DNA from 3 places in the Halobacillus sp. ABR2_026 genome. Region 2 is predicted to be linked to each of the others. Evidence: a T-box and tRNA genes for the amino acid it is inferred to sense, from the RefSeq annotation. Region 2 holds a T-box; the other regions hold tRNA genes.
The links. The T-box of region 2 lies ahead of argS (arginine--tRNA ligase). A T-box ahead of a tRNA ligase gene usually reads a tRNA of that ligase, here a tRNA-Arg.

Region 1: it encodes a tRNA-Arg, which carries the amino acid that the T-box ahead of argS (arginine--tRNA ligase) is inferred to sense. The anticodon was not compared.
Region 3: it encodes a tRNA-Arg, which carries the amino acid that the T-box ahead of argS (arginine--tRNA ligase) is inferred to sense. The anticodon was not compared.

The regions. Positions count from the first base shown of each region.
Region 1 is NZ_JBSWTM010000001.1:3,934,645-3,945,040, reverse strand. It holds gene acsA (acetate--CoA ligase) at 1-110, opposite strand, end outside; gene queF (preQ(1) synthase) at 479-973, shown strand; partial or broken gene aldA (aldehyde dehydrogenase) at 1,011-2,394, opposite strand; gene ACXADE_RS19895 (hypothetical protein) at 2,579-2,830, opposite strand; gene ACXADE_RS19890 (YjcZ family sporulation protein) at 2,940-3,044, opposite strand; gene ACXADE_RS19885 (M50 family metallopeptidase) at 3,149-3,805, opposite strand; gene modA (molybdate ABC transporter substrate-binding protein) at 3,901-4,686, shown strand; gene modB (molybdate ABC transporter permease subunit) at 4,683-5,366, shown strand; tRNA gene ACXADE_RS19870 (tRNA-Arg) at 5,388-5,460, opposite strand; gene ACXADE_RS19865 (deoxynucleoside kinase) at 5,656-6,297, shown strand; gene ACXADE_RS19860 (deoxynucleoside kinase) at 6,294-6,977, shown strand; gene ACXADE_RS19855 (NUDIX hydrolase) at 7,166-7,636, opposite strand; gene ACXADE_RS19850 (MFS transporter) at 7,715-8,923, opposite strand; gene ACXADE_RS19845 (winged helix-turn-helix transcriptional regulator) at 9,199-9,543, shown strand; tRNA gene ACXADE_RS19840 (tRNA-Ser) at 10,383-10,396, opposite strand, start outside.
Region 2 is NZ_JBSWTM010000001.1:767,020-777,415, forward strand. It holds gene ACXADE_RS03865 (peroxiredoxin-like family protein) at 1-309, shown strand, start outside; gene ACXADE_RS03870 (DUF4190 domain-containing protein) at 605-862, opposite strand; gene ACXADE_RS03875 (ribonuclease H-like YkuK family protein) at 876-1,358, opposite strand; gene ACXADE_RS03880 (AAA family ATPase) at 1,642-2,160, shown strand; gene ACXADE_RS03885 (hypothetical protein) at 2,204-2,434, opposite strand; gene argS (arginine--tRNA ligase) at 2,510-4,192, opposite strand; T-box leader at 4,230-4,444, opposite strand; gene ACXADE_RS03895 (polyprenyl synthetase family protein) at 5,106-6,044, shown strand; gene comX (competence pheromone ComX) at 6,077-6,250, shown strand; gene ACXADE_RS03905 (ATP-binding protein) at 6,471-8,633, shown strand; gene ACXADE_RS03910 (response regulator) at 8,659-9,318, shown strand; gene ACXADE_RS03915 (hypothetical protein) at 9,421-10,396, opposite strand, start outside.
Region 3 is NZ_JBSWTM010000001.1:2,991,632-3,002,027, reverse strand. It holds gene whiA (DNA-binding protein WhiA) at 1-37, shown strand, start outside; gene ACXADE_RS15595 (HPr family phosphocarrier protein) at 175-429, shown strand; gene clpP (ATP-dependent Clp endopeptidase proteolytic subunit ClpP) at 529-1,116, opposite strand; tRNA gene ACXADE_RS15585 (tRNA-Arg) at 1,796-1,871, shown strand; gene ACXADE_RS15580 (hypothetical protein) at 2,131-2,355, shown strand; gene ACXADE_RS15575 (glutaredoxin family protein) at 2,781-3,002, shown strand; gene ACXADE_RS15570 (sugar-binding transcriptional regulator) at 3,154-4,182, shown strand; partial or broken gene gap (type I glyceraldehyde-3-phosphate dehydrogenase) at 4,221-5,227, shown strand; gene ACXADE_RS15560 (phosphoglycerate kinase) at 5,407-6,588, shown strand; gene tpiA (triose-phosphate isomerase) at 6,608-7,369, shown strand; gene gpmI (2,3-bisphosphoglycerate-independent phosphoglycerate mutase) at 7,362-8,900, shown strand; gene eno (phosphopyruvate hydratase) at 8,914-10,200, shown strand; gene ACXADE_RS15540 (YdcF family protein) at 10,290-10,396, shown strand, end outside.

The sequences.
Region 1 (10,396 bases), 3.2 Mb from region 2:
TTCCAGGTGAATTGTTCTTTTACTTCTTCCCACTGGAAATTCTCGTACGCTTTTGTGTAGTTTTCCATGTTGTGATTGCCCGATCTAGCTGGAATTGGTTTCATATCCATATTCATCATCACCTCATAAGAATGTTTTTGTAAACGTTTTCCCTTTGTGGCTGAAGAAAGCTCTGATTCTTTCAGAGCCACGAACTGCATATTTTTCTGAAAATTTTATGAATTACTTCTATTGTAGTAAATTTCCGTTCATATTTAAAGTGATATCTCCAAAGATTTACAGAATTAGGTCACTCGAACGAGGTAAATTGACAGTATTCGCGCGTGTTAATATAATAAATATCAGTTAAAAACTTATGAACGAGGTTTCTTAGCCAACCCCTCGATAAAAAACTAAGGACCACGTCTTCTAACAAGCCGCAGCCCTTAGCCGCTGTGGCTTTTTTATTGGATACTACAAGGAAAAAGGAGCATGCCCCATGCCAGGACGCAATGATCAAGCACTTGATTTATCCCTTCTCGGGAACCAGGGGACATCCTATTCGTTTGAGTACGACCCTGATGTCCTTGAAACATTCGACAACCAGCACCCAAACCGTGACTACTTCGTGAAATTCAACTGTCCAGAATTCACGACTTTATGTCCGAAAACACGCCAACCCGATTTTGCAACCATCTATATCAGTTACATTCCAGATGTTAAAATGGTGGAAAGTAAATCGCTGAAGCTCTATTTGTTCAGCTTCCGGAATCATGGAGACTTTCATGAGGATAGTGTCAATACGATCATGAATGATCTGATTGAGTTGATGGACCCACGCTATATTGAAGTATGGGGGAAATTCACTCCGCGCGGGGGGATTTCTATCGATCCTTACTGCAATTATGGGAAACCGGGCACGAAGTTTGAACAGATGGCTGATCATCGCCTGATGAATCATGACCTGTATCCTGAAAAAATTGATAACCGCTAAAAAAAGAGCTGCGATCTCCATCGCAGCTCTTTTCCTATTATTGCTGATCATCATTATACTGCATATACACGACCTGGGTAACAAGGAAATCTTCCATCCCATGTTTACCATCGGCGCCACCGAGTCCTGATTTCCTCATTCCGGCATGATATCCTTGGACAGCTTCAAAATTCTCACGGTTGATGAAGGTTTCTCCGAATTTCAATTCATTCACAACCCGCATTGCTTCATTCATATCATTCGTATAGACAGATGATGACAGGCCGTATTCGGTATCGTTTCCTTTTTCAATCGCTTCATCCAGTGTCTTGAATGTCGTTACTGGAATAACCGGACCGAAAATTTCTTCCTGCATGATTTTCATGTCGTGCGTAACATTTGTTAGAATCGTAGGCTTATAAAAATATCCTTTATTCAGATCTCCTCGTTCTCCCCCGATTTCAACTTTCGCTCCAGCATCCACCGCTTCTTTAACCATACTCTCGACTTCTTTTAGACGATCCATACTCACAAGGGGGCCAACATCCGCTTCCTTATTTTCACGCGGGTCATCCATCGTTACGGACTCAAATTTATGACGTAAATTGGCGAGCAGTTCTTCAGCTACACTTTCATGTACATACACACGCTCAGCATTTGTACAAGCCTGGCCATTGTTTGCTAGACGGGACGTTGTAATGCTTTCAGCCGCAACATTAAGATCAGCATTCGCTGTTACTATCGCAGGTGCTTTACCTCCCAGTTCAAGGTTTACCTTAGTAATGTTCTGTGCGGCAGCTTCCATTACCTTTGTCCCTGCCGCAACACTCCCTGTCATCGTTACCATATGCACCTTCGGATGAGAAGCAAGGGTATTCCCTATTTCTGAACCTGTCCCTGTAACGACGTTATAAACCCCTTTTGGAACAGACTCCATAGCGTCGACAATTTTCGTGAACTCCATAGCTGTATTCGGGGTCTGCTGGCTTGGTTTCAATACTAAGGTATTTCCTGTTACCAATGCTGTAGCCACTTTACGTGCCAGGATGAATACAGGGAAATTCCATGGAACGATACCGGCAACGACTCCGATTGGTTTCTTATAAATGAAGATGTTCTCATTCTTCCGATCACTAGGGACAATTTCCCCTTCTATCCTTCGTGCCCATTCTGACATATAACGGAAATAATCGATAGCAAGATCGACTTCTCCACTTGCAAGCTCATGATCTTTCCCTTGTTCCTGTTGTAGCAAATCAATGAAAGTAGCACGATTATCTTCTAAACGATCTCCAAGCTTCCACCGCCCGGTTTACATCTTCTTCAGTCCCTTTAGGAATCTTGGAAATGACCTCTTCTGTTGCCGGGTTTAAAACCTCTATCCATTCTGAACCATTCGATTCTGTGTATTCACCATTAATATAAAGCTTATGTTCCTGCATGTTTTGGACCTCCTGTTCACATTTACCATTTTCATTCCCCTTGAGACCGAGAATAAACAAAACAGTGTTCACTAAATGAATTATTTCATAGCCTTTTCGCAGAGGAAGGTTTGTCCATCTACAGCAGAAAACTGTTCTCATCCCCATTATCAGCCAAATAAAAAAGCCCTGTTTCTCAGGGCTTTTACCATTCGAGGATGAATCCTTTAATTTTTTTACCACCATGGCCTTCCGCTTGCTGCTCAGCTTCAAAGTATGGATTCTCTTCTTTGAAATGATACGTAATACTCTCAGGTTTCAAATAAAGCTTATACTCAAGATCCGTGACCTTCGGCAGGGAAATGTCAGCAACGGTTGATTGGTCCCCCTCATCATCAATAAGCAGAATATCCACGTGATCATATCCATGAGCAATCAAATGTTCTTTTAAATCCATAAACGACTCCTCCGTCCAATTAATCTAGTCCTTCCATTCCCCTTTTCCTGCCGTTAGAAACGTTTGATTCTATGTATCAGCGGGAAGATTTTCCCGCCATTTTTATTCCTTAGTATCCGTACCCACGGCCACCTACAAAAGATGCACCGATGATGATCAAAAGGATGAACAAAACAACCAATAGCGCGAAACCGCCACCGTATCCTCCGCTCATTCCATTCCCTCCTCTCTTTCTTACCTTACTAACTTATTCAGAAGGTTTTAATAAGTAAGGGCGAGAGCGGATTTTTTTATTTTTTCATAATTTCCATCACAGAATCAAAAAGGAAAGACACGCTTGAGAGAAAGAAACGCAAAGTATATAGACTGAAGGAAAAATGCAGTTCCCCATAGCGGCGCAGGAACAAACTTTGTTAGTCGCGCAAGGTTTGCTGCATCTCCTGCCTGCTGTGGTGCTACAAAACTGACCCACATGATTTCAAATGCACTCGTAACCGATTCTACCAGGACGAGAGAGGCTAAAAATAATAAAACATACTCCATCAATTGGTCATGGCCGGTCCTTAACAACCAAAGGAACCCTGCACCAAACGTTACGATCCAAAAGAGTCCATATACATTCCTGACCCAGAAGAGTAAATTGACGGCTAAAAACGCAAGTAAAAGGTACATCATCCATTTATACTGCCCTCGACTGATCAGGAAAAAGAAAAGAAAGGCGAAGAAAGAAGCAAATACATAGCCTGCCATGCTCGTCAGTCCCTGTCCGATCCATGAGGTATGGCCGGTTAAAGCGTATCCTGAAGTGTTCGGGAACAAGGAAACCCTCCTGACTTCCCCACCTGTAAGGAGAGCCATAACAGAATGCCCACTCTCATGGATCATCGTATTCAAAACAGCAAAATATTTTCCTACCACTGGGAGCTGTGTCAGAATCAAAGCAATAATAAGTGTCGAAATCACCTGGAATTTCACGAAAACTCCTCCTTTCTCCTTGACCTTTTCATCGCTTTCTACTTTCATATAACGTATCTTTAACATAGAACCTATGGAAACAAAGGGGAATAACTATGCGGACGAAAACATTGATTTCAGTGACATTGATTTTACTATTTATGGCCAGCTGTACCTCTCAATCGGAATCCAGCGAACCGACCCTAAGGGTTGCAGCTGCTGCTAGTCTGCAGGATGTCATGGAAGAGCTCATTCCTATATTCGAAGAAACATACGATGTAGAGGTTGAGGCGGTCTACGGCAGCTCAGGGAAACTAGCGAGACAGATTGAACAAGGAGCTCCGGTGGACGTTTTTCTATCTGCAGACCTCCGGTGGACTGACTTTCTTCAAGAAAATCATCTTGTGGAACCGGAAACGTACACCGAATTCGCCACCAATCGACTCGTTCTCATCACCGCTAAATCGGCAACACCTTTCCATAATCTGAAAGACCTGGACTTATCACCGGAAGAAAAAGTCGCCGTTGGCAATCCGGATAGCGTACCTGCTGGTACCTATACGAAGCAAGCCTTGGAAAAGATTCAACTTTGGAATGGGCTGCAGGGAAAGGTCGTATTTGGAAGTGATGTAAGACAGGTGCTCGCTTATGTAGAGTCCGGAGAAGTGGAGTACGGATTTGTATATGCAAGTGATGCAGTGATTTCTGATACAGCATCTGTCCTAACAAGAATAGACACGTCTCTTCATGATTCGATCCTTTATCCTGGAGTCATTATTTCAGAGAGCCGGACTAAGGAACAGGGGCGTCACTTCCTTTCCTTCTTAAAAAGTGACCAGGCGACAACATTCTACAAAGATTACGGATTCAATCCCACGAGAGGTGGAAAGATAGGAAAATGAATGTCGAACCTCTTTTATTGTCATTAAAGGTAGCCAGTATCGCTACAGGACTTGTGTTCATTATTGGTATATTGACCGCACGGCTGATTTCCAGAAAATTATTTCCCGGGAAAAGTATCATCGAATCGATGCTTCTCCTTCCTCTCGTTCTGCCTCCTACGGTTATCGGATTTGCTCTTCTCTACTTATTCGGAAAAAATGGATGGGTCGGAAAGTGGCTCATGGCCTGGTTTGATCTTCAGGTGGTATTTTCATGGACAGGTGCTGTTATCGCTTCAGCGGTCGTCTCTTTTCCTCTCATGTATCAAAGTGCATCTGCCGCTTTCGAAAACTATGATCAGAACCTTGAGAACGCGGCTTTGACGATGGGGGCTTCAAAACTTAAAATATTCTTTACCATTTCCCTGCCTTTAGCATGGCCCGGGTTGCTTGCCGGCTTAGTCATGAGCTTTGCACGTTCGCTTGGCGAATTCGGGGCAACATTGATGATTGCAGGTTATATTCCAGGAGAGACGGATACCATCCCTCTGGCGATCTATTTTGCAGTCGAATCAGGTCGAATGGAAGAAGCTCTCATGTGGGTCATCGTTATTCTCTCTCTCGGTTTCAGTGCTGTCTTATGGTTGAACACGTGGAGCCGTAAGAAGATTAATTTTGTGAGGAATATAAAAAAAAGCTGAAGCTTTTCAAGCTTCAGCCAGCGCCCCCGGCAGGATTCGAACCTGCGGCACACGGTTTAGGAAACCGATGCTCTATCCCCTGAGCTACGGGGGCAAATGAACGTACGAGTAATATTATACAAAACAAACCAAAGATTGCAAAGGAATTAAGGCTTAAAAATGTTCTTCGGATGTTACCTCCAACGATCGTATATGATAAAATGTTATTTGTCTGTCTAAAAGTATCGTATTTTGTAAGTGAGTGGCGGACACTCACGTTTTTTGAATTGAGTTTGAAGGAGGAAAAGAGATGGGAGATTTACCTTTCATATCAGTTGAAGGGCCCATTGGGGTTGGGAAAACGTCTCTGTCTAAAAAGCTCGCCTCCCAGTTTGATTTTCATTTGCTGAAGGAAATCGTTGAGGAGAACCCATTTTTAGGCAAGTTTTATGACAATATTGAAGAATGGAGCTTCCAAACAGAGATGTTCTTCTTGTGCAATCGATTCAAGCAACTCGAAGACATCGACCGGAAATATCTTCAATTGGGAAAGCCTGTAGTCGCTGATTATCATATATCCAAAAACATGATTTTCGCTCAGCGGACATTAAGAGAAGAACAATTTGACAAATATGCTCAAATTTTTGATATATTGACACACGATATGCCTAAACCGAATATGGTTGTCTACTTACACGCGAGTTTAGATACCCTTCTAGAACGCATCCGCATGCGTAACCGTGATGTAGAGGCAAATATTCAACCTTCTTATCTTGAACAACTCTCTCAAGACTACGAAGACTTCATGAGACACTTTGAAGCTACTCACCCGGATATTCCTGTGATTCGCTTGAACGGGGATCATTTAGACTTCGTGAAACATCAGGACGATTTAAATTATATTGTTGATCAAGTAGAGCAGCATTTAAATAAAGGAGAAGTTATCAAATGAATGCACGTGAACGCTTTGGAATTCCACATGACAGCGTCATAACGATCGCAGGTACGGTCGGTGTTGGGAAATCTACGATGACAAACGCTCTCGCTGATGCCCTTAATTTCCGCACCTCCTTTGAGAAAGTCGATACAAATCCTTATCTCGATAAATTTTATCAAGACTTTGAACGTTGGAGCTTCCATTTACAAATATATTTCTTAGCCGAACGCTTCAAAGAACAGAAGAAAATCTTCGAATACGGCGGTGGGTTCATTCAGGATCGCTCGATTTACGAAGATACGGGAATCTTCGCCCGCATGCACTACGAAAAAGGCACCATGTCCGCAACCGATTATGAAACGTATCGCAACCTGTTTGATGCGATGGTAATGACACCTTATTTCCCACATCCAGATCTTCTCATCTATTTGGAAGGTTCGTTCGATGATATTCTCACACGCATCAAGGAACGTGGACGCCCTATGGAACAAGAAACACCAATTGAATATTGGGAAGAAATGTTCAAACGTTACGACAATTGGATCGATAATTTCAATTCATGTCCTGTCCTTCGGCTCAATATCGCTGATTATGATGTGCTGAATGATAAAACAAGTATTGAACCGGTGCTAGAAAAAATCGGGCACTTTATCCAACAATCACGAAAATGGCGATCCAGTCATTTATTAACGTAATGACCTGCGAAAAACTCCTGTACGTTCAACCAACGTCAGGAGTTTTTTTATGCTTTATGTCAGCGAAGAAGTGCTCTCGGTTTTGGAAGAATCAACTTCAAGGGATTTGTTTATGTTTAAGGCCTGCAGGTGGAAAAGGGCATTGAACCAACCGTGAAGGTCACCCCCGCCCCGCTTCAACAACACACTTAAACACCGTCCTGATTACCGATACTTTGTCTGTAATCATCTATCATCTTTCGGTGGCTCCCAATCATTCTTTCCGGAAGCTCCTCGGGGTCAAAAAATTTCACCTGGACGGTTTCTTCTCGATCGAATGCACAATGGTCGTTGTAATGAACCGTAAAGTAGGCGGTTGTCACCACATAAAACTCATCCCCATTCGGGGCTCGACTGAATTGATCTTCCCCCGAGTAAACATTCAATAATTGCAGGTTTTCGACAGTATAACCTGTTTCTTCAAGCACCTCACGTTTCGCCACTTGTTCGGTGCTTTCTCCAAGTTCCATTAAACCTCCAGGGAGGCCCCACACACCTTCAGGAGAGGTACGTTCCTGCAGCAAAATTCGGCCTTTAGAATCAAGAATGATGACCACTGATCCAACTAAAATAATGGGGCGGTGCCCTATAATAGCACGCAATTCCTCTATATATCCCATTCGATCCCTCCTCTTTCCATCGTTTCTATTATAACAATAGAAAAGGACCCCACTATATAGTGGGGTCCTTGATATAACCTATTGTTCCATCGTATTTAACAGTTTTGTTAAGAGGACAGCTCCCCCCACCATCCCTGCACCGATCCACGGGGTATGAACGATACCAATCGTATCCACAATGACACCGCCCACGGAAGACCCCACAGCGATTCCCACATTAAAAGCAGCAATATTCAATGCCGAAGCTACGTTGACTGCAGAAGGAACATATTTTTCAGCTAATTGAACCACCAGAATCTGCAAAGCAGGTACGTTCATAAAAGCAAATAACCCCATGAAAAACAAGACAATAAGACTCAACACTTTAAATGGAAGGACGAAGGCAAAAAGGAGCAAGACGATCGCCTGCAGCACAAACATCCAAAACAACGCTTTGATCGGCTTTTTATTGGAAACTTTTCCGCCAATCGTATTTCCGATCGCCACCGCAACTCCATAAATAAGCAGGATCACACTGACAAACGTCGGATCGAAACCTGTCACTTCTTCTAGTAAAGGAGCAAGATACGTGAAAGCAACAAACGTTCCGCCATATCCTAATCCTGTAATGGAGAAGGAGAGCAGAATTCTTTTTTCTGTTAGTATTCTTAATTGGTCACGAAAGCTTGCAGGAGGGGATTCTTCCAGGTTTTTCGGGACAAGCAAAGCACTTGCTAAGATGCCGATTACGCCAAGCAAAGCTACACCGGCAAATGTCGCCCTCCAACCAAAGGTTTGTCCAATAAATGTTCCTAAAGGGACACCGGTCACGGTTGCAACCGTCAATCCGGTAAACATAAAGGCAATCGCACTTGCCCGCTTATGCTCAGGGACTAAGCTTGCTGCAATGGTGGACCCGATTGAAAAAAATATGCCGTGAGAAATAGCAGTGATGATCCTCGCTACTAAAAGCAGGGAAAAACTTGTTGAAAGGGAAGCTACAAAATTACCAAAAATAAAGACAACCATCAGTGCCAGCAATAAGTTTTTCCGGCTCATCTTATTGGTCAGTGCCGTCAAAACAGGAGCTCCCACAGCAACACCGATCGCATATCCGGAGATCAACATGCCGGCCAATGTAATAGATATAGAAAGGTCGCCGGCCATCGTTGATAACAAACCGACAGGCACAAATTCTGTCGTCCCTATTCCAAACGCACTAATAGCCAGAGCTATTAAAGCAAATGGAAAATTTTTTGATTGATGATCCAGAGAATTTTCTTTACGATTCTCAGCATATGAACTCATTATTTTCCTCCTCACAAAATAAATAAGAATGAAAACTGCACGTTATGTCTTCAAGGCGCCTCGAAGCAACAAACCTTATTATGATGTCTGTTATAAACGTTGGGAAGTACGCACTTGTATGTACTATAGGTACTTGAAAGTAACATTTGGACAAAATAAGGGCTCATAGGAATAGTCATGCAAAATCTTTTTCACCCATGTTTCTTTGGTGTATAGTGAATCAACGGAAATACATGCTAAAAAGAAACGTAGAATCCCTGCGGGAGGTATGAACCATGCCAAAATATAATATACCGGTCGAAGCTGCCCTCGAAGTCATCGGAGGAAAGTGGAAGGTCGTCATTTTATGTCATTTGATTGAAAATAAACGCCGTACGAGTGAACTGAAACGATTGATGCCACGCATCACTCAGAAAATGCTCACTCAACAGCTGAGAGAATTAGAAAGGGATGGAGTTATTAAGCGGATCGTCTATAACCAGGTGCCACCTAAGGTGGAGTATGAACTGACGGAATATGGATGGACGTTAAAAGGGGCCTTAGATATGTTGTGTGCCTGGGGGGAGCAGCATATTGAAAAAACTTACCCCAATAAAGAAGAGGTTTTATTGGATTCTTAAAATAAAGGCTCTGTTAAAGTTCAGTGTTGATATTTGCATCAACGGATGGAAGGGACAATGAATGATAGGGTGTCGAAACCTTTTGATGATCTACTTTCACGATCCAACCATTGAATCTTGTTGGATTATTATTTCGAAACGGAGCCTTTCGCTAAATGGCAGGATTGTTGAAGACTTGATTTCGAGACTTCTGTGTGGTGGATAGGGCTGCGGGGAATGACTCGCTTTCCGCGGGAGCGCGGTGAGCGAGTCATTCCCCGCAGCCCTTTGCCATATAAGTGTCTCGAAACCACTACTTGAAAAATCAGCTTGTATGGGTAAGAGAAGGGAATGATATCATCTCTACCCTATTAACGTTTAGCATACGCAAATGCTTGATACTACGCACGATCTGCCCGCCTAGGGGAGAAGAATTGGAAACTTACGAATCCATACAGATGTTCGAACCTCAACCATTCAAGCTCACTCTTTTCAAAGTGGTTTCGAGACACTTATAAGGGAAAGGGGGCGGAGGGAAACGGTGAGACTCCTATGGGACGTGTGGGACAGGTGAGACCCCGGAAGGCGTAGCCTGAGGAGGCTCACCGCCCGCCCCATGGAAAGCGAACCTTTTCCCGGATCCCCTAGAATCACACAAACATCTCGAAGCTGAGTCTTCAAGAAAAGGGAGCTTTCGTTGAATAAGCCAAAATAAAAAAAGCCCCCACCAATATCATGCCGGGTGAGGACTTTACTCTTTTTCCATTCAATGGATAAACAAAATAAAAAAATCGTTACAAGAAGTAACGATTTTTGTTCTATAAATCTCCAATATTTATGCGCTATTGTTGAAAATAATATGGCGGAGGAGGAG
Region 2 (10,396 bases):
CCGGACCATTCATTGAGTACTCAGGAGAAAAATGAACTGAATTTCCATGTATTAAGTGATGTGGGGAATGAAGTGGCGAACCAATATAATCTTGTTTACCAGCTGCCGGAGTATCTTGCGGAGGTCTACAAAGAGAAAGGTTTGAATGTAGATCAACATAACGGGGATGAGACGTGGACACTGCCTGTCTCTTCTACTTATATTATCGATAAAGACGGAACGATTGCCTATGAATATACGAAATCGGATTATAAAGATCGTGCAGAACCATCAGATGTTCTGGATGAATTGAAGAAGTTGAACAAGTAAACAGCAAAAGCGTCCTCTACAAGAGAGGACGCTTTATTTTTTAGGCTCTGTTAAAGTTCAGTGTTGATATTTGCAGCAACGGATGGAAGTGACAATGAATGATAGGATGGCGAAAAAGGTATTTATTTCCAAGTGCCGAAACCTTTAGATGATCTACTTTCACGATGTAACCATTGAATCTTGTTGGATTATTATATCGAAACGGATCCTTTCGCTAAATGGAAGGATTCTTGAAGACTCCGTTTCGAGATGGTTCGGGGTTCGTTATCGTGTTGGGTGCCAGGGGTGGCTGGGATTACATAAAAAGACTGACGTTCTTAAAGAAAAAATAAGCAGCAAGGATGAAAATAATGAGACCGCATTGCAGGCAGAGCCCTAGGATGCTGCACACTTTGCCTCCTAAAGCGAAACGGAAGCCTGGCTCATCAGTGGAAAGCTCCCGGAGAGCCTGATTAGCGAAAACAATCCCGGTCCACCCAAGAATCATACCTATGAATGGCAGGAAGAGGGAGATAATGCCTAAAACGCAGGATGTAACGGCCTTTTGGTACACCGGAGATCCCCTCCTATTTTGTATAGCGGTTCGCATAGCTGCTGGCTACAATCGAGTCCGGCTTGATTTTCGGTTCCATACCAAGCGACTCAATCCTTGCCATCATTTCATTGACGTAGACTCTTGTCCTGTTTCGGTCTCCACTTCCGATATCGATATGGCCCTCAATTGTAAACGTCGCTCCTTTGTAGATGTGAGGGAGGACTACCTCGATGAGAGCATTCTTTTTTTCTTCCGAAAAGAGAGTGGCTACTTGTTCTGTAAGGGAGGTTTCATAGGAAATCCGTTCATGTAAAGTCGTCATTTGCCGGTGGACGATTTCTTTGCGAAAGCATGCCCATGCGCCTTTTCCTACACGCTGGATGACGATGCCGGTAATGAAAAGGGTGTGGGAGGGATGCACTTGAGAATCCGTCCCCATCATGAGTTTGTAATTTCCGAGTGGGTCGTGCTTCATGAAGGTAATAATGTGGGAAAACACATCTTCGAATTTCATCTTTTTATGGGTAAGGTTTTGAAAATTATGGGATGGGTTCACAGTAGCCAACTCCTTTAATTTTTCGAAAGAAAGGGATTGTACGTCAATGAGCTAGTGACCATTCTGTTATTAAGATATTCATAGACCTACTCGAAAGATAACATGAATTTATCGAGAGTATGTGTATAGGATGAAAAAATTATGTGTTCAATCGAAAAGGAGAGGAGGATTTCCCTATCTGCAGCTTTTTTTGTTCATTCATTTCTTGAAATGATCGTTAGAATGGGGGAGGGGGATGTTTATGGATGTAAATGAAATGCTGCAGCAACTTCCTTGCCTAAGGGAAGGAGAAACCTTCATTTTAGGGATTGATGGCCTCAGCCGTTCGGGTAAAACGACGGTCACGAAAGCATTGGAAGGAGAACTTAAGAACAGGTCGATTCCAGTGGTGGTTTATCACATCGATGACTATATTGTGGAAGCCAATAAGCGGTACAACACCGGATATGAACCCTGGTACGAGTATTATTTCCTTCAATGGGATGTGGCAGTGTTAAAGGAGAAGCTGTTCAAAGACTTGGAAAAAGAAAAAAAGCTGGTCATTCTCGAAGGAGTATTTCTTCAACGGGAGGAATGGCGAGGATATTTTAATAGAATGATCTATTTGAAATGTTCGAGGGAGGAAAGATATTTAAGGGAAGAACCGGAAACAAGAAAAAAAGTCGATAAGTTTAAGGAGCGCTATTGGAAAGCTGAAGATTACTACTTAACCATGGTCGATCCGGAGGGGCGAGCGGATGTCGTAATCGTTTCTTCTTAATGAAAGGAGAAGAGGCACGGCCTCTTCTCCTTGAAACATTGAGCTAGAAGATAAATATCCAAAACAAGATAGCGGTTAGGACAAATGTGATGGCGTAAATAGTCGTAAGCAATGGGATGCTTCCCGTGTCGCTTCCTGCATTTTTTAATTGGACGGCATCGTCTTCAGGAGATGTTTTATTCTCCGCTTTATTTACATTCTTAGCAATGACGAGTGTCCCGATTAGAGCTGCAATGGAGACGATGGCGATCAGGCCATAGTAGATCGGATACATTGGATGTGCTCCTCTCCCATTTGTTACCTCTATTATAATAGAAGAAACGGAAATGTGCGAAACTCTGTTTGTTGATCACATATTCTCCGGGGCTTGGATGCCAAGCAGGGCCAGTCCTTCTTTCAATTGATAATTGACCATATAAATTAAAGAAAGAAGGGGTTGTTCTTCTTCACTGCCAATTATTTTTGTTTGGGCGTAGCATTTATTAAAATGACGGGCGGTTTCCAACAAGTGTTTAGCAAGTATGGAAGGATCATACTCTTTATAAGATTTTTTAATCACCTCCGGATAAAGTTGGATGGTTTTTATCAATGACCAGGTGGATGCTTTATGGATTTTTGTTTGGTAATTGATCGGGTTAAATTTCCCTTTTTCAAGCAGTGATAGCGTTCTTGCGTAAGTATATTGCAGATAAGGAGCTGTATTCCCTTCAAAGGTCAGCATATCTTCCAATGAGAACTCTACATCGTGTCGACGGTCATGTTTCAGGTCATGGAAGATGACTGCCCCCACGCCTACTTGTTCGGCGACCTCTTTTGCATTCTTTAGATTTGGATTTTTTTCCTTGATATTTTTAAGGGCCTGAGTAATACCTTCTTCAAGGGCCTGTTCCAGTAAGACGGTTTTTCCTTGGCGGGTGGACATTTTTTTGCCGTCTTGAAGCATCATACCAAAAGAGATATGCTTCAATTGGTCCGCCCAGGAATACCCGGCTTTTTTAAGTACATGTTTGATCTGTTGAAAATGGAGCGTCTGCTCACTACCGACTACATACAGCAACTCATCGAACCCGTGCGTGTTCCATCGGTCAATAGCGGCTGTTAAATCTCTTGTCGCATAAATTGTTGTTCCATTGCTTTTTTGAATGAGGCATGGTGGGAGTTCTTCTTGATCCAATCGTACAACCTGAGCACCTTGTGATTCTTCCAACAATCCTTTTTGTTGCAGCATTTGAAGGGTTGTATCCATTTTATTATTATAATAGGCTTCCCCCTGGGTTAAGTGGAATGAGATCCCGAGCAGGTGATAGATTTTTTCGAATTCTTCTAAAGAAACTTCTTTGAACCATTCCCATAAAGAAAGAGCTTGTTCATCGTTGTTTTCCAGTTTCTTAAACCATTCTCTTCCTTCTTCGATGAGGGAGGAATCTTCTTTGGAAGCCTCATGGAATTTTACATACACACGCGTCAATTCCTGAATAGGGTTCTCTTTAATTCCATCTTCTCGGCCCCATTTTAAGTAGGCAGCTAATAGTTTTCCAAACTGGGTGCCGTAGTCTCCGATATAGTTAATTTTCACAGGAGTATACCCGCATTTATGAGCCAGGTTGGACAGCGCATTTCCTATAACGGTGGATCTTAAGTGTCCCATGGAAAAAGGTTTGGCGATATTCGGAGCAGACATGTCCAGCACAACCGTTTTCCCATTTCCAAAAGAATGAGAGCCATAAGTATCAGGGTTTTGATAGAACTGCTGAAGGACATGGTCAGTCACGAACATCTGGTCAAGGAAAATGTTAATGTATCCACTGGCCGTCTGCACTTCTTTGAAAAGCGGATGTTTTAAACCTTTCGAGATTTCTTCTGCAATCATCGCCGGATTCTTTTTTAACGATTTCGCCAAAGAGAAGCATGGAAAAGCTAAATCACCGACGTCCGATCGTTTAGGAACTTCAATGTTATCCTCTACCCATTCCTTTGGGTAACTTTCCCCGAGAATATGAGAAATTTGTAGCGAGAGTATTTGTTTTTCCATCCAGGACACCTCCAAAAATTAAAAAACCCCGTCTCTTAGAAGAGACGAGGTTTGTGCTCGTGGTACCACTCTTATAGCTGTTATCCAGCCACTCGATGTTGTTAACGGGGAATTCCCCGGCTTATCCCTACTCCTGTTTTCAGGTAAGCTCCTCAAAAGTCCGTTTCACTATCAGGAATCTGCTCAGGCTTCCACCGTCCCTGAGTCGCTGTTCTATTCCTGTACAGTTACTCTCTTTTTCCTAGAATTTTTATATGGTTGAAAAGAGTATAGCGGAAAGATTTCCTGTTTGCAATCCCTTTTCTTTTCATTAATGAATCTTCATCTCCTCTAGGATATTATTTGTAATGATATTTTTCGTACAGATGATGAAGATTATTTTTTGAAAACCGCTCCTGGAAATGAGTCTTTACTCCCTTTTATTTTCCATATATTTAAAATGGACCTTTCCATTCAAAGAAACCTGTGTAAAAAGACACATGATAATGATAGCGGTTACATAGGTGTGTCTATACTTTGGATATTACCGTGTAATATTACTCTTAAGTAAAACAGATATGGATTCATGTTTACAAAAAACAAGAAACTCCACTTGATAAATAAGAAAAGAAAGGATAGAGGTGTACAACACATGCCGTTTTAAGAAGTATTTGAAAAGCATCTTTTGAGAAGGACCATCGAATCATTCTATGACAATAAGGTTACAGGGAGGTTACGAAGGAAATGTTTACCTTTTGAAATTTTGTGTGTGCTTGTAAGACTTGTGGAAAAATATGATGTTTCTTGTATTCCGATGATGTGAAATTTTCTTACTATTTACATGATACTTTACTACCTTTTTCCGTTTGTCCAGTTTGTGATAGTGTTGTCATGCATTCAAGGTTCGACATTTTATTGGAAAGTGAGGTGGCTTATGGCAAGGATTCCAAGTTATTCATCTGAGCATTTATATAAGACAATGCTTCATGCAGTGAATAGCAATTTGGAGGACCAAAGCCTGAAAGATCTGGCCGTACAATTTATTTCTTATAAGAAAACTGAGGGTTTTTCTTTTTCCACGATTACTCAGCTTCATTTTCACATGGATTCCAGGGAGAAACACGAGGGCATGTACGTCCTATCAGCGGCTGTTGAGTTCTTGATCCTGGCTCTTGATATTTTGGATGATCTGCAGGACGAAGATGCTGATGATAAACCTTGGGCCCAGTCTTCTAAGGCTACATCGATGAATTTGTCTACCGGCTTTTTAGTGATGAGCATGAAGCTGATTCAAGAGGCTCCTTTCCAAAAGGGCGTTTCCACTGGCGCCTTAAACTCCTTGCATCATCAAGTCATACAAGCCGTAAATGGTCAACATAGAGACTTACTTTCAACACCTTCTACTGAAGAAGAGTTTTTGGATATGATGAAGCATAAATCAGGGGCATTAATGGCATGTGCATGTATGCTCGGGGCATCTATTCATGATGCCAGCAACCTCTCCATCATACAACGATATGGGGAGAGCTTTGGTATAGGAGCGCAACTAGTTAATGACTTGCAGGACTTGGTTCGTTTTGACTCTAAAAATGATTTGCTCAATAAAAAGTGGACATTACCTGTATTTATGCTCATGAAACAAAATGCCCCGGAGGCAGAATGGATGAAAGATTACTATGAGGGACGCGTAGATCGTTCGTTCATCACGGATCGGAAGCAGGTTTTATTTGACTGGGTTTCCCGATCCACGGTCATCCCATACATCCAGGTTCTCGTTCGCAAGTATCAGCGCAAAGCTGTGCAGGAGATGGAATTATTGCAGGTAAACCCGGAATGGAAGAAACGGATGGAGAAGGTTATTGAGGACTTATAAAATGATGGATCTTTACTAAGGAGGAAACAACGATGCTATTTGAGATGGTTGAAAAGTTGGTGCAGAATCCAAAGCTTATTGATCAGGTGAAAGAAGGTACAATCGACTTTCCTGGTGTTTCTGAGATTGAAAAAGAAGCTATAATCGATGTATTTACATCAGAAGATCCACAGGGAATCGATGTGAGAATGTGTTATTGGAAGTAATCGTTATAGAGTCTTAAAAGCCAGAGATGCTCTGGCTTTTTTTGGCTTCATTAAAGAGAGGGAAGGAGATCGGGATGGTATTCTTAAGAAATCATAAACACGTTTTTTTTTTAGTCTTATATTAATAACTGCGATTTATCTCGTTTTCGTGACGATTACCAAAACGTATGTTGGTATTGATGTGAAAGAAAATGAGGAGGGTTCTTGGGAGGTCTCAAGCGTGGATTCTATTGGCTGGGCTGCCCATCGAAAGATAAAAGTGGGAGATGTTGTTAAAGAAGTCAATCATCAATCGGCCGATACCTATCATTCCATTCAGAATTATGGTGTAATCGGAAATCTTGATCAAATGAAAATAATGAGAAGCGGGACCGAGTTGGAGTATGAGGTTCAGGATCCGATCAATTATAATACGCTTCTTTACCATACGATTCTCCCAACCATCGTGTTTCTCGTCCTGTATTTGTTTTCTTTACAGGTTTTTATAAAAAAACGGAGAGACCCCGTGGCCATATATTTGATAGCCTTTCTTCTGGCAGTAGGGATCGGATACTTAAGCGCCGGGGCATCTGCCAGAACGGACAGCCTGGCTAGAATCATGAACAGTTTGTCCTTAATGATGGTACCTGTTCTGTTTTTGCATTTTCATTATCAATATTTTTTAAAATACCAGATTCAATTGGTAACCAAGCGGTTATTAGCAGCCATTTACCTGCTTAATTTAGGCGTCGTTTTTTTAGATGGCTTATCCATCTTCCGGTTGGCTATGGGGAGTTATGAAGTCATCCGCAATACACAGCTGATCTTGTTTTCGTTGGAGATTCTTTTTGGTTTGAGCGTTCTCGTCTATTATTATATGACCTTTCGGAAAACTATACATAAGTCGATTTTTCAAAATACTATCTTCGGAATCATCGTTTCATTCTTCCCATTTATCTTTTTAACGGCTTTACCTAATGCTGTGTTTGGAGTCGAACTTATACCAGCTCCCGTGACAGCTCTGTTTTTAATATTTTTGCCAGCTTTTTTTCTCTATCTTGTGCTGACAGAGCGGGTATTCGATATTGACTTCATTAACAGTCGACTACGCTATTATGCCATTATTTCCATGATCCTGACTGCATGCATCATCGTGTTGCTCATCTTCTTTACGAATCTCAATTATTTACAGTGGATCAGACTGTCCATTCTAACCTATGGTCTATTGATCTTGTTTTTCTATCTAGAAGAAAGATTCTCTCTTCGTTCAAAACTGTTTGGGGACAAGTTTAATTTTCAAGTGAGCCTCGACAGGTTTTCCTATGACCTGGCGAAAATCTTCAAAAAAGAAGAACTTGATGACAGACTTCTTCGTGAAGTTAAAGACGTCCTTCCCGTGTGGCATGCGGCACTTCTGTCGTATGACAAAGTGGAAAATGAACTAACGTTAATAGCAGGGGATGAAAAAGTGATTTTTCATTCAATGAAGACGTATGTGGCCTATTACAGACGCTCGTTAAGGATTGGTCTGCCGTTCTTACTCGAAGATGGCTTAGGCTATGTCATTAGTGACAGACATGATACAGCTGATATATTGTGGATTGAACAAAAAGTGAATCATACGCCATTCAACCAGGATGAGCAGCGGTGGTTGAAAACCATCGTCCAGTATACAAGCATCGTATACGAAAATTTTCAATTGATCGAAGGGGTTACGGAAGATTTGAAAAATTCGATCCAAGAAGATCAATCCGTCCCTTCATGGATGTTGAGGCTTATGTTTAAGCTATCGGAAGAGGAGAGAGCAAGGCTGTCATCTGATCTACACGACTCAGCTCTTCAGGAGCAGCTGGTATGGTATCGGAAGGTGGAAGAATTATCGGCTTCGAAGGATATGGATGAGCCTGTAAGAGAAGAACTGTTACAGGTCAGAGAAGGTTTATTAGGGGTCGTCGGACAAATCCGGGAAACTTGCACGTTCCTGCGTCCTCCTTTCCTGAAAGAAACTGGGATTGTGGAAGCTCTCTCCTATTTAATCGAGCATTATCGCAAGCGTGAGAACTATCGTATTGATTATCATTATGAAGATTTTACAATCGAGCTTGATCATGAACAATCCTTAACATTTTATCGGATTGCTCAAGAGCTATTGAATAATGCTTCTAAACATTCAGAGGCTTCTTTAGTTGAATTCGAATTGAAGAACGACGGGAATATGGTTATGTTATCGTACAAGGATGATGGTGTGGGAATGAAGCACAGTCAAAAAACGAATGCTTTCACTCAAAGTATGGGGTTAACTGGGATTAGACAGAGAGTGAACAGTCTTGGAGGAAGCATGGAGATTTTTTCGCCTGAAGGATCGGGTGTTGAAGCCGCTATTTTAATAAATGCAGATGGATGAAGTGATGAAATAGAGGAGGGGTATGATGGTTTCTATATTATTGGTGGATGATCATCCTGCTATTGGAGAAGGTTCTAAGTTAATGATTGAAAGGGAAGAGGGGATGGTTGTAACCATTGCAGACAGCCCGGGGAAGGCAATGGAAATCTTACAGGACCAGAGTTTTACCATCCTGTTGTTCGATCTACGCATGAAAGGAATGAACGGTATAGAGCTGACGAAACAAGTACGCAGCGCGGGGCATTCTTCGCCTGTACTCATTTATACGGGTCATGACGTAGGGCCATATTTCAATACATTGGTTGAAGCGGGAGTGTCCGGTTTTATTAGTAAGACAGCTCCCAGGGAAGAATTAATAGACGCCATTAGATATGGGGTGAAAGGAAAAGCCATCGTTCCTGTTTCGCTCTTCGAACAACTGAGAAAAAATGAAGTTCGAGTAGATGAATCAGAGGAGCATGAAATCCCTGAACGGGAAATATCCGTCACGCCGAAAGAGCAGGAAATATTGAAGGAAGTGGCCAAAGGAAAAAGCAATAAGGAAATAGCCCAACTCTATTTTAAGAGTCCGCGGACCATTGAGTACAACTTAACGGAAATTTTCAAAAAGCTGCAGGTGAAGACAAGAGCAGAAGCTGTGTTAAAGTCAAAGCAGTGGGGGATCATTACAGAAGAAATCGATTGAAAAAGGTCTAAGGTATGATTTTCTTACTATCGAGAGAGAATGATTGTAACAGAGATCAAAAAAGTCCGAACGATATTTTACATATCGTTCGGACTTTTTTAGTTATTCTTTAGCCTTGTCCCAATAGCGATAGGCATGTACCGTATACCCGCGATAAGAGGAATAAGAGTTGAATTCTTCATCAACTTTCGAAAGCTGGTTCTCCATTTCTTCTTTTCCTTCCTCATGGAAGGAGATATGCGGGTGGGAAGGGTTCTCTTTCATCTCTACTGAAATGAGGATGTCTTTTCCAAGTTCCTCGGAATAGTTGACCTCATTTTTAGCGGCATCAATAATACCGGCCGCTTCATCACGGAAGGCCATAACTGATGTGTGATCCATTTTGCTGATCACCCATTCATTAAAAGGCGTGTCCGGGTGCCCTGGTGTTTGGGTATCATCAAACCACATGGCTAAATCCATACTTGCTTCCAAGTCCGTTCCGCTTTTTGTTTCTTCGACAAAACGTTCTAAATTACCCATCCATTGTTTTAATACAGACTCTTGGTCGGTTGACCAGGAGGGTTCTACATACGGCTCAATATCAAGATGGATGCCGTCAAATGACTGGTTTTCTGTAACATTTTGATTGTAGGACTTTACATAATTCACCAGATCTAAGATCCGATCTTCTTCTTCTTTTAAGGCCCAGGAAGGATGTCCGCCCATGGCATGTACTTCAATCCCTGCCTGATTGGCAGCTTCGACGAAACTCGAATATGCGCTGTAGGGCTGCGTTAAATCAAGACGTGTGTAGAGAAGGTTGATGTTATTCTCTTTGGCGAATTCCAGTATTTTGTCTTTTTCATTAATAAGTGTCTCTGCTTCCCATATATATGTGCCTCGTTTTTGTTGTTCCTCCTGTTTGGGAGAACCTTCTTCCAGTTGTTTCAAGTTTGTATAATTGTCGATGGCGTATCCAACATAGGAGTTGTGTTCACCGAGGTGTTTATCGATCAGACCAAGGTGCATATTCATACTCGCCAAACCTTCTTCATAAAACGTGGTCGAATTCTGATCGGTTTGTGCCGTAGTAACA
Region 3 (10,396 bases), 2.2 Mb from region 2:
AAGAAAAGGTGAAGTAACAGAAAACACAAGAAATTAATGTTTCTTGTCCAGATTCATGCTATAATGAAATACAATTATAAACGCTTTCTTTAAGAGAGCGTTCTTTTTCCTTAGAGTTGAATCCGCTTACAAAATATGAGAATTTCAAAATATAGGAAGAGAGGGGAATGATACGTGATTGAACGAATGGTAAAAATTGAACTGGAAACGGGCTTGCAGGCAAGACCCGCTGCACAATTCGTACAGGAAGCTAATAAATTTACCGCTGACGTTTTCATAGAGAAAGGTGAAAAGAGAGTCAATGCGAAAAGCATCATGGGTTTAATGAGTCTGGCCGTAGGCACAGATGAGGAAATTAAATTGATTGCTGATGGTTCGGATGAGGAACAGGCGGTACAGGTACTTACTGATTTCGTCACCAATGATTAATATTCAAGTATGTGAAAAAATGAACGTTCTCATATGAGGGAACGTTCTCATGCCCATCAAAAAAACCGCTGTGGACCCACAGCGGTTTTTTACGTTTACTTATTTCTCGTTTTTCTCCATAACCTTATCAATCAAACCATATTCAACAGCTTCGTGTGCGGACATGAAGTTGTCGCGGTCCGTGTCACGCTCGATGACTTCCATCGGCTGTCCTGTGCGCTCTGCAAGGATTTTATTGAGCTTCTCACGCATTTTGATGATGCGTTTGGCATGAATTTCAATATCCGATGCCTGACCCTGTGTACCACCAAGGGGCTGGTGAATCATGACTTCACTGTTCGGTAGTGCATAACGTTTTCCTGGTTCTCCGGCGTTCAGTAGGAAAGCTCCCATAGAAGCCGCCATACCTGTACAGATGGTGGATACGTTCGGCTTGATGAACTGCATCGTATCATAGATTGCCATGCCGGCTGTGATCGATCCACCTGGAGAGTTGATGTATAGGGAAATATCCTTTTCCGGATCGTCTGCTGCAAGGAAAAGCAATTGAGCGACGACAGAGTTTGAAATGTTATCATCGATCGGGCTTCCAAGCATGATGATACGGTCTTTAAGTAAGCGGGAGTAAATATCATACGCACGTTCTCCGCGGTTTGTTTGTTCAATGACTGTAGGGACTAAATTCATTTGAAATTCCTCCTTAACATCAAATTAATAATGATGGAATACATTCATCATACCTTTAAGGTCAATAAAGGTCAAACAAAAACAATCGACCTTTTTCCTGTATTTCAGCAGGGGTGTTTTAATATCTAAGTATGAAAAAAGGCTCTACTTTTTCGTTCTATGTGAAGTGTTCCGATTCCTCCTACCATCATACCCTAAAATTGCCCATATAAACGTCCTGAACTAGAATTATCGTATGAAACAGTAGAAGGAAAGTAGAGGTAGAGATCAGTTGAAGAATCATTATCGAGCTCCCCCTCTTGATCATCCTCTGACATGATCTTTGTTTGTTTCATTCGCAGACTCCACATGTCTCCCCCTCTTAAGGATAGAGTTTTTGAACTCTCCCATTTAAACGATTAGCCATAATCTGAGCATCGATCGTACAATGTTCGTTATGAGAAAGTGAGAACGGTATAAAGAGGAAAGGTGAAACTTCAAAGGGGTGTGCGCCAGGCGAGGCCCAAAGAATTTTAGAAGGAGGACGTCCTGTGGCAAGCGAATCTTTGTCTACCCCCTGGAGGTGCGCCTGTTTTTTCGGAACTCAAGGGTGAACAAAGGCAAAGTTTTCTTGAAGATTGAAAAAATGGGTTGTGTTTTTGGAGTATTATCCTTATAATATAATTTGCATGTCGCTTTTGCGCCCGTAGCTCAGTTGGATAGAGCGGTAGATTCCGGTTCTACGTCTGTCGGGGGTTCGAATCCTCTCGGGCGCGCTAATTGGAAGGATCATCCTTATTATGTAAGGATGATCCTTTTTTTTACAGAAAAATCATTATATTAATATCATATACCCCCTCAAAGACCACAGTTACACTTATGTAATTTGAATAAAGATTACACAGAAACCTCACAAGAATTATACGAACGTTTATTTGGGTATATTATCTCGATGTAGTTTCTTTCCTGGTTTTTCTATGTTATGATTTAATAAATAAAGTCAGACTTTTCGCTTTATTTAGAAGAGGGGTATTTATGACAAACTTAATCCGTTACAAAATGTTGTCGACTGAGGAAGTTTCTGAAGACAGGCGGATTCATGTGTTCGACATGCAGGAGCAGCAAAAGTTATCCTTCAATTACGAGTCATTAAAACGCACACCCGAGAATTACGTAGGCGAAGAGTTAGCGGATTTTTTGAATAAACGTAAGATGAAAATCGATAACGGTTTTTACGATAAGAAAGGACACGCCTCGTGAAGCGTGTCTTTTTTTGCTGGTTCTTATAAAGTTTGCTGTTGATATTTATTAACTGGATACGGAACTTTCCTTATAAGGAAGCAATGGTTGAATCGTTTATTTCGAATTTTAGTTGAGCGGAAGGACTCCGGGTAGTCACTCGTTTGCCACGGGAATTCACACGAAGTGGGGGCGATATGAGTACAGGATTTAATCGAACTTCCTCTCTTTAAGTCTCTGCGAACTTCTTCCTTTGGGGCCATACCAAGCACTCTCTTCCTCTTTGGTATCCAATTCTGGCGCCTGGTGACTAGAGAGGTTTCCTTCGCTTCTGAACGATGAAGCAAAACAAACTTTTTCCAAGGGGAATTTGTGAGAATGGATGAAGGTCGGGGGCTTTGATAAACTAGGGGTAGAAATGGATGTAGAGTAAGGGAGGATATGGCATGTCTCTGGTTTTATTGTATGTCAAAGAAAACTGCGGGTTGTGTGAGGAAGTGAAGAATCTTTTAACCTTATTTGACACCCAGGTTGACGTCGTTGATATTGAAAAGGACCCTTTGCTTCTTGAGAAGTATATGCTGGAGGTTCCGGTGTTGAAAATAGGTGAAGAAGAGCTGGATTATCGACAGATCGATTACGTGGAGCTGATGAAGCGTTTACAATGAAAAACGTTGAGTTTTACGCTTGCACCTGGACACCCCCACTGTTAATATAAAATTGAAATAAGATATTTTTTTGCTCCGAGCGGGACATAATACGACTAGCTGGGACGCATTACATCCCGCTAGGCACCATTTCAAAAAAGGGGCTTTTTCCATGAGAGCGTTCATCGACTTACAAAGAAAATTATTCCCGGATGTTCTGGAGGTTATTCAACGGCGCTATCAGCTGTTGTACCACATTCAGATCATGCAGCCTGTAGGACGAAGAGCGTTAGCAGAAAGTGTTGAACTTGCTGAGCGTACAGTCCGGAGTGAAGTGGACTTTCTGAATAAACAAGGAGCTGTAGAAATCACTTCAAGGGGGATGCACTTGAGTTATGAAGGGCAGAACATACTTGAGCAGCTGTCAGAGTTTATTAAAGAGGTCTCGGGGATAAAGGTTTTAGAACAACAATTAAAGGATAAATTAAATTTAGACTATGTCGTTGTTGTTCCAGGTGATAGTGATGAGCTCAATTGGGTAAAACAAGAGATGGGAAAAGCATGTGTCCAATATTTGAAAGAACATATGTCACCAGACCAGGCCATTGCCATTACGGGTGGAACTACAATGGCTTCTGTCGCACAGGTGATGACGCCGCTTTCCGGAGCTGACCAGTGCTTATATGTTCCAGCACGTGGGGGCCTTGGTGAAAGAGTTGAAAATCAGGCCAACACCATTTGTGCTGAAATGGCGAAGAAAGCGAGAGGTGACTATCGTCTGTTATATGTACCCGATCCTTTGAGTGAGGAATCCTATCAGACGATAAAAGAAGAACCTTCGATCAAAGAAGTGTTGGACATCATCCGTAACGCTGAAATCGTCATCCACGGTGTTGGAGACGCACTCACGATGGCAGAACGTAGAAAAACCTCTCCCGAGCAATTGGAACTGATCAAAGAACATCATGCTGTTGGTGAAGCTTTTGGTTACTATTTCAATGTGAATGGTGAGATCGTTCACAAGGTTCGCACTGTCGGATTGCAATTAGAAGATTTGAAGCGTGCGAATCATGTGATTGCTGTCGCTGGAGGCCGTTCAAAAGCTCAGGCCATCTCATCTTATTTCCAGCCGGGTCAGAGTAATGTCCTCATCACTGATGAAGGCGCAGCCCAAGAGTTAATAAGGGATTTATCCCTTTAAATAAATATGATTTCAATCATCCTAAGGAGGAATTTTGCATGACAGTAAGAATTGGTATTAACGGATTTGGACGTATTGGACGTAACGTTTTCCGTGCTGCATTGAACAACAATGAAGTTGAGGTAGTAGCGGTAAACGACTTGACAGATGCGAACATGCTTGCACACTTGCTTCAATACGATACTGTACATGGTAAACTTGAGCAAGAAGTAACAACGAATGGTGACAACCTAATCGTTGGTGGTAAGGAAATCAAAGTACTTTCTGAAAAAGATCCAGCTCAACTTGGTTGGGGAGATTTTGGTGTAGATATCGTAATTGAATCTACAGGTCGCTTCACTCAGCGTGACGATGCGAAGAAACACTTGGATGCAGGTGCTAAGAAAGTCGTTATTTCTGCTCCAGCTAAGCAAGAAGATCTTACAGTCGTTATGGGTGTTAACGAAGACCAGTACGACAAAGATTCTCACCACGTTATTTCTAACGCTTCCTGCACAACGAACTGCCTAGCTCCATACGCTAAAGTTCTTGATGAGAAGTTCGGTCTTAAGCGCGGTATGATGACAACTGTTCACTCTTACACGAACGACCAGCAATCCTTGACCTTCCACACAAAGATTATCGTCGTGCTCGTGCTGCTGCAGAAAACATCATCCCAACAACTACAGGTGCTGCACAAGCCGTGGCAAAAGTTCTTCCACACCTTGATGGTAAGCTTAGCGGTATGGCTATGCGTGTACCAACGTCTAACGTTTCTATCGTAGACTTGGTAGCTGAGCTTGATAAAGATGTAACTGCTGAAGAAGTGAACGAAGCTCTTCGTGCAGAAGCTGAAGGCAACCTTAAAGGAATCCTTGGCTACAGTGACGAGCCACTTGTTTCTACAGACTACAATGGAAACACACACTCTTCTGTAATCGATGGTCTTTCTACACTTATTCTTGAAAACAACATGGTTAAAATCGTTTCTTGGTATGACAACGAAACTGGTTACTCCAACCGTTGTGTAGACTTGGCTGTATATCTTAAAAACCAAGGCTTGTAATATCTGAGTCTTAGTAGAAAATACTATGAAAAAGCTGGAAAGGAGGAGGTCTCAGGTCCTCCTCCTTTATCCATGTTTTTTCCGTTCCTGCTTATCGGCGTTTCTGCATAATGAAACTGTGGAAACGTACATATGGGCAGGCGTTGAACCTGACCACAAACCAAGGAGGTTGTCATTCTATGAACAAGAAAACAATCCGCGATGTTGAAGTACAAGGAAAAACGGTCTTCTGCCGTGTTGACTTCAACGTTCCGATGAGTGAGGGTGAAGTCACTGATGACACACGAATCAGAGCGGCTCTCCCTACAATCAAGCACCTGACTGGAAATGGTGCAAAAGTCATTCTTGCCAGTCACCTTGGCCGCCCGAAAGGGGAAGTTGTCGAAGAACTTCGCCTTGACCCTGTGGCGAACCGTCTGAGCGATGTTCTTGGACAGACGGTTACCAAGACGGATGAAGTGTACGGCGATGAAGTGAATAAAGCCATTTCCGAAATGGAAAACGGCGATGTCCTTCTTATTGAAAATGTGCGCTTCCACCCAGGTGAAGAAAAGAATGATGCGGAATTAGCCAAAGCTTTTGCAGATATGGCTGACCTCTATGTTAACGACGCATTTGGAGCGGCACACCGTGCGCACGCTTCTACAGCAGGTATTGCCGAGCATATTCCGGCTGTTGCAGGTTTCCTGATGGAAAAAGAAATCAATGTTCTAGGTAAGGCCCTATCTAACCCAGAACGTCCATTCACAGCCATCATTGGTGGTGCGAAAGTAAAAGATAAAATCGGTGTCATCGACAACTTGATCGATAAAGTTGATAACTTGATCATCGGTGGAGGTCTTGCTTACACATTCGTAAAAGCACTAGGTCATGAAATCGGTAAATCGCTGCTAGAAGAAGATAAAATCGATTTAGCTAAAGAATATATGAAAAAAGCAGAAGAAAAAGGCGTCAATTTCCTTATGCCAGAAGATGTCGTTGTTGCTGATGATTTCTCTGATTCTGCTAATAAGGAAGAAGTAGGAATCGACAGCATCCCAGCCGACTGGGAAGCGCTGGATATCGGTCCGAAAACAAGAGAAAAATATGCAAAAGTCATTAAAGATTCTAAATTGGTCATCTGGAACGGACCTATGGGCGTCTTTGAAATCGAATCTTTTGCTAACGGTACAAAAGCTGTAGCGAATGCTCTTTCTGAAACAGATGGTTATACGGTCATCGGTGGAGGAGACTCTGCAGCAGCCGTTGAAAAATTCGGATACGCGAATGATATGGACCACGTTTCCACTGGTGGCGGGGCATCCTTGGAATTCATGGAAGGTAAAGATCTTCCTGGTGTATCTTTGTTGAACGATAAATAAAAAGGAGAGGTGAAACCATATGCGTAAAAAAGTAATCGCAGGTAATTGGAAAATGAATAAAAACCACCGTGAAGCGGAAGATTTTATTCAAACAGCAAAGAATGAAGTTCCTTCTTCAGAGCAGGTAGAATCGGTTGTTTGTGCTCCATTTCCTTTTCTGCAAAAGCTTGTAGAGGAAACAGAAGGCACAAGCCTTAAAATCGGAGCTCAAAACATGCATTTTGAAGAAAGTGGTGCTTTCACCGGTGAAGTAAGCCCGGTTATGCTGAAAGAACTTGGCGTTTCTTACGTAGTTCTTGGTCACTCCGAGCGTCGTGAAATCTTCAAAGAAACCGATGAAGAGGTCAACAAGAAAGTCCATGCGGCATTCAACCATGGCCTGACTCCAATCATTTGTGTAGGTGAATCATTGGAACAGCGTGAAGCGAATGAAACGATGAACGTTGTTGAAACCCAGGTGAAAAAAGCATTGGACGGTTTGACAAACGATCAATGTGCGGAAACGATCATTGCTTATGAACCAATCTGGGCGATTGGTACCGGTCGTACAGCAACCTCTGAACAAGCCAATGAAGTTTGTACACATATCCGCAAAGTCGTCAGTGATTACGTCAGTGCAGATGCTGCAGAGGCTGTCCGCATTCAGTACGGTGGCAGTGTGAAGCCTGCTAATGTTGATGAACTTCTTTCTCAGTCCGACATCGATGGTGCTCTAGTAGGAGGAGCCAGCCTTGAAGCTGATTCTTTCCTAAAACTAGTGGAGGCAGGTAAGAATGAGTAAGAAAAACCTTGCTGCCTTAATCATCCTTGATGGCTACGCTCTTCGTGATGAAGAGAAAGGGAATGCTGTCAAACAAGCGAACACCCCAAACTTTGATCGTTACTGGAACCAATTCCCCCATTCTCAATTAACGGCATGCGGGGAAGCTGTAGGACTGCCAGAAGGTCAAATGGGCAACTCTGAAGTTGGACACTTGAACATTGGCGCAGGCCGTGTCGTCTATCAAAGTCTTACAAGAATCAACCTTTCCATTCGTGAAGGGGATTTCTTTGAGAATGAAGTGCTGCTGAACGCGGTTCGTGAAGCGAAAGCGAAAGATAAAGCTCTTCATATTTTCGGTCTGTTATCTGATGGTGGTATCCATAGTCATATCGACCATATGATCGCTACCTTGAAGCTGGCGAAAGAAGAAGGGCTCGAGAAAGTTTTCATCCATGCCTTTCTAGATGGCCGTGATGTAGGTCAGAAATCGGCTAAGACTTATATCAAACAGACACAGGAAGCGATTGAAGAAGTGGGCGTTGGCCAAATCGCTACCCTATCTGGTCGTTACTACGCGATGGACCGTGACAATCGCTGGGAGCGTGTCAAGAAAGCTTATGATGCCATTGCCTACGGTGAAGGCTCGACGTACAAGGATCCAATCAAAGCCATCGACGATTCTTATGAGCAGGAAGTGTATGATGAGTTTGTGGAGCCTGTTGTTCTAACAGATGAGGACAACAACCCAATCGGAAAAGTAGAAGATGAAGACAGTATCATTTTCTTCAATTTCCGTCCAGATCGCGCCATCCAGCTTTCTCGTACATTTGCAAATGACGACTTTGACGGTTATGAGCGTGGAGACAGAGCACCGAAAAACCTTCACTTTGTGGGAATGACGCAATACAGTGACCAGGTCAGAAGTAAGATTGCTTTCCCTCCGAATGACTTGAAAAATACAGTCGGGGAAGTCCTTGCTGACAATGACATGAAGCAGTTGCGTATCGCTGAAACAGAAAAGTATCCACACGTGACGTTTTTCATGAGTGGCGGCCGCGAAAAAGAATTCGAAGGGGAAGAGCGCATCCTCATCGATTCTCCGAAAGTAGCGACGTATGATCAGAAACCAGAAATGAGTGCTTATGAAGTTACAGATGCTCTTCTTGAAGCACTGGATGCTGAAAAGCACAACGCCATCATTCTAAACTTTGCCAATCCTGATATGGTTGGACACTCAGGGATGCTTGAGCCGACTATTAAAGCGATTGAAGCCGTGGACGAATGCTTAGGCAAGATCGTAGATAAGATACACGAAAAAGGTGGACATGCAATTATAACCGCTGACCATGGGAACTCTGATGAGGTGACGACCTTGGATGGAGACGCTATGACAGCTCATACAACAAACCCTGTGCCCGTCATTGTAACGAAGGATGGGGCGGAACTCCGTGATGGAGGAATTCTTGGTGATCTTTCACCAACATTGCTGGAGCTCTTGAATGTTGAACAACCTGAAGAAATGACAGGAACATCACTCATTAAAAAATAAGGGAGAGATATTCATGCCTTACATTACTGACGTATATGCACGTGAAGTCCTTGACTCTCGTGGTAACCCAACTGTTGAAGTAGAAGTTTATACAGAATCCGGAGCCTTCGGTACAGCACTTGTTCCAAGTGGTGCTTCCACTGGTGAATACGAAGCGGTAGAACTTCGTGATGGTGACAAAGAACGTTACCTTGGCAAAGGCGTACAAAACGCTGTTGATAACGTAAACGAAAAGATTGCTCCAAACCTTCTAGGTATGGACGTAACACAGCAAGTCATCATCGACCAGATGATGAGAGAGCTTGACGGTACAGAAAACAAAGGAAACCTTGGTGCGAACGCTATTCTTGGCGTATCCATGGCTGTTGCTCACGCAGCTGCAGACGTTGTAGGTCTTCCACTTTACAAATATCTTGGAGGATTCACAGCAGCTACGCTTCCAACACCAATGATGAACATTGTAAACGGTGGAGAGCACGCGGATAACAATGTAGACATCCAGGAATTCATGATCATGCCTGTTGGCGCGCCGACATTCAAAGAAGCGCTTCGCATGGGTGCTGAGATTTTCCACGCTCTTAAGAAAGTACTTGGTGGCAAAGGCTACAACACGGCTGTAGGTGACGAAGGCGGATTCGCTCCGGACCTTGGTTCAAACGAAGAAGCTCTATCTACAATTATCGAAGCGATCGAAGCGGCTGGTTACAAGCCAGGCGAAGAAGTGCAGCTTGCAATGGACGTTGCCTCTTCTGAGATTTATGAAGATGGTAAGTACAACCTGAAAGGTGAAGGTGTGGTACGTACGTCTGAAGAAATGGTTGATTGGTATGAAGAGCTTGTGAACAAGTATCCAATCGTTTCCATTGAAGATGGTCTTGATGAAAACGACTGGGAAGGTACAAAACTTCTTACAGACCGTATCGGAGACCGCGTACAGCTTGTCGGTGACGATTTGTTCGTAACAAACACAGAGAAGCTAAGCCGTGCGATTGAAGAAGGCGTTGGCAACTCCATTCTGATCAAAGTGAACCAAATCGGTACACTTACTGAAACCTTCGAAGCAATCGAAATGGCGAAGCGCGCTGGTTACACAGCTGTCATCTCTCACCGTTCTGGTGAAACAGAAGACGCGACAATTGCAGACATCGCTGTTGCGACAAATGCGGGTCAAATCAAAACAGGTGCTCCATCCCGTACGGACCGCGTAGCGAAGTACAACCAGCTTCTTCGTATCGAAGACCAGCTGCTTGGAACTGCAACATATGCGGGCAAGAAAGCATTCTACAACTTGAATAAATAATGTTTACAAAAAGCCTCTCTGATTATTCAGAGAGGCTTTTTTCTATGGTATGATGGTACATATATTTACTAGTAGGAGAACCAGAAGTTATGAAAAGAATCATTCGTATTATTTTAGGATTAATGGTCCTGTATGCTCTTTATACAGGGTACTCAGTATGGAATTATGGGCAGTCGGAAGATTCTAAAGCGGACGC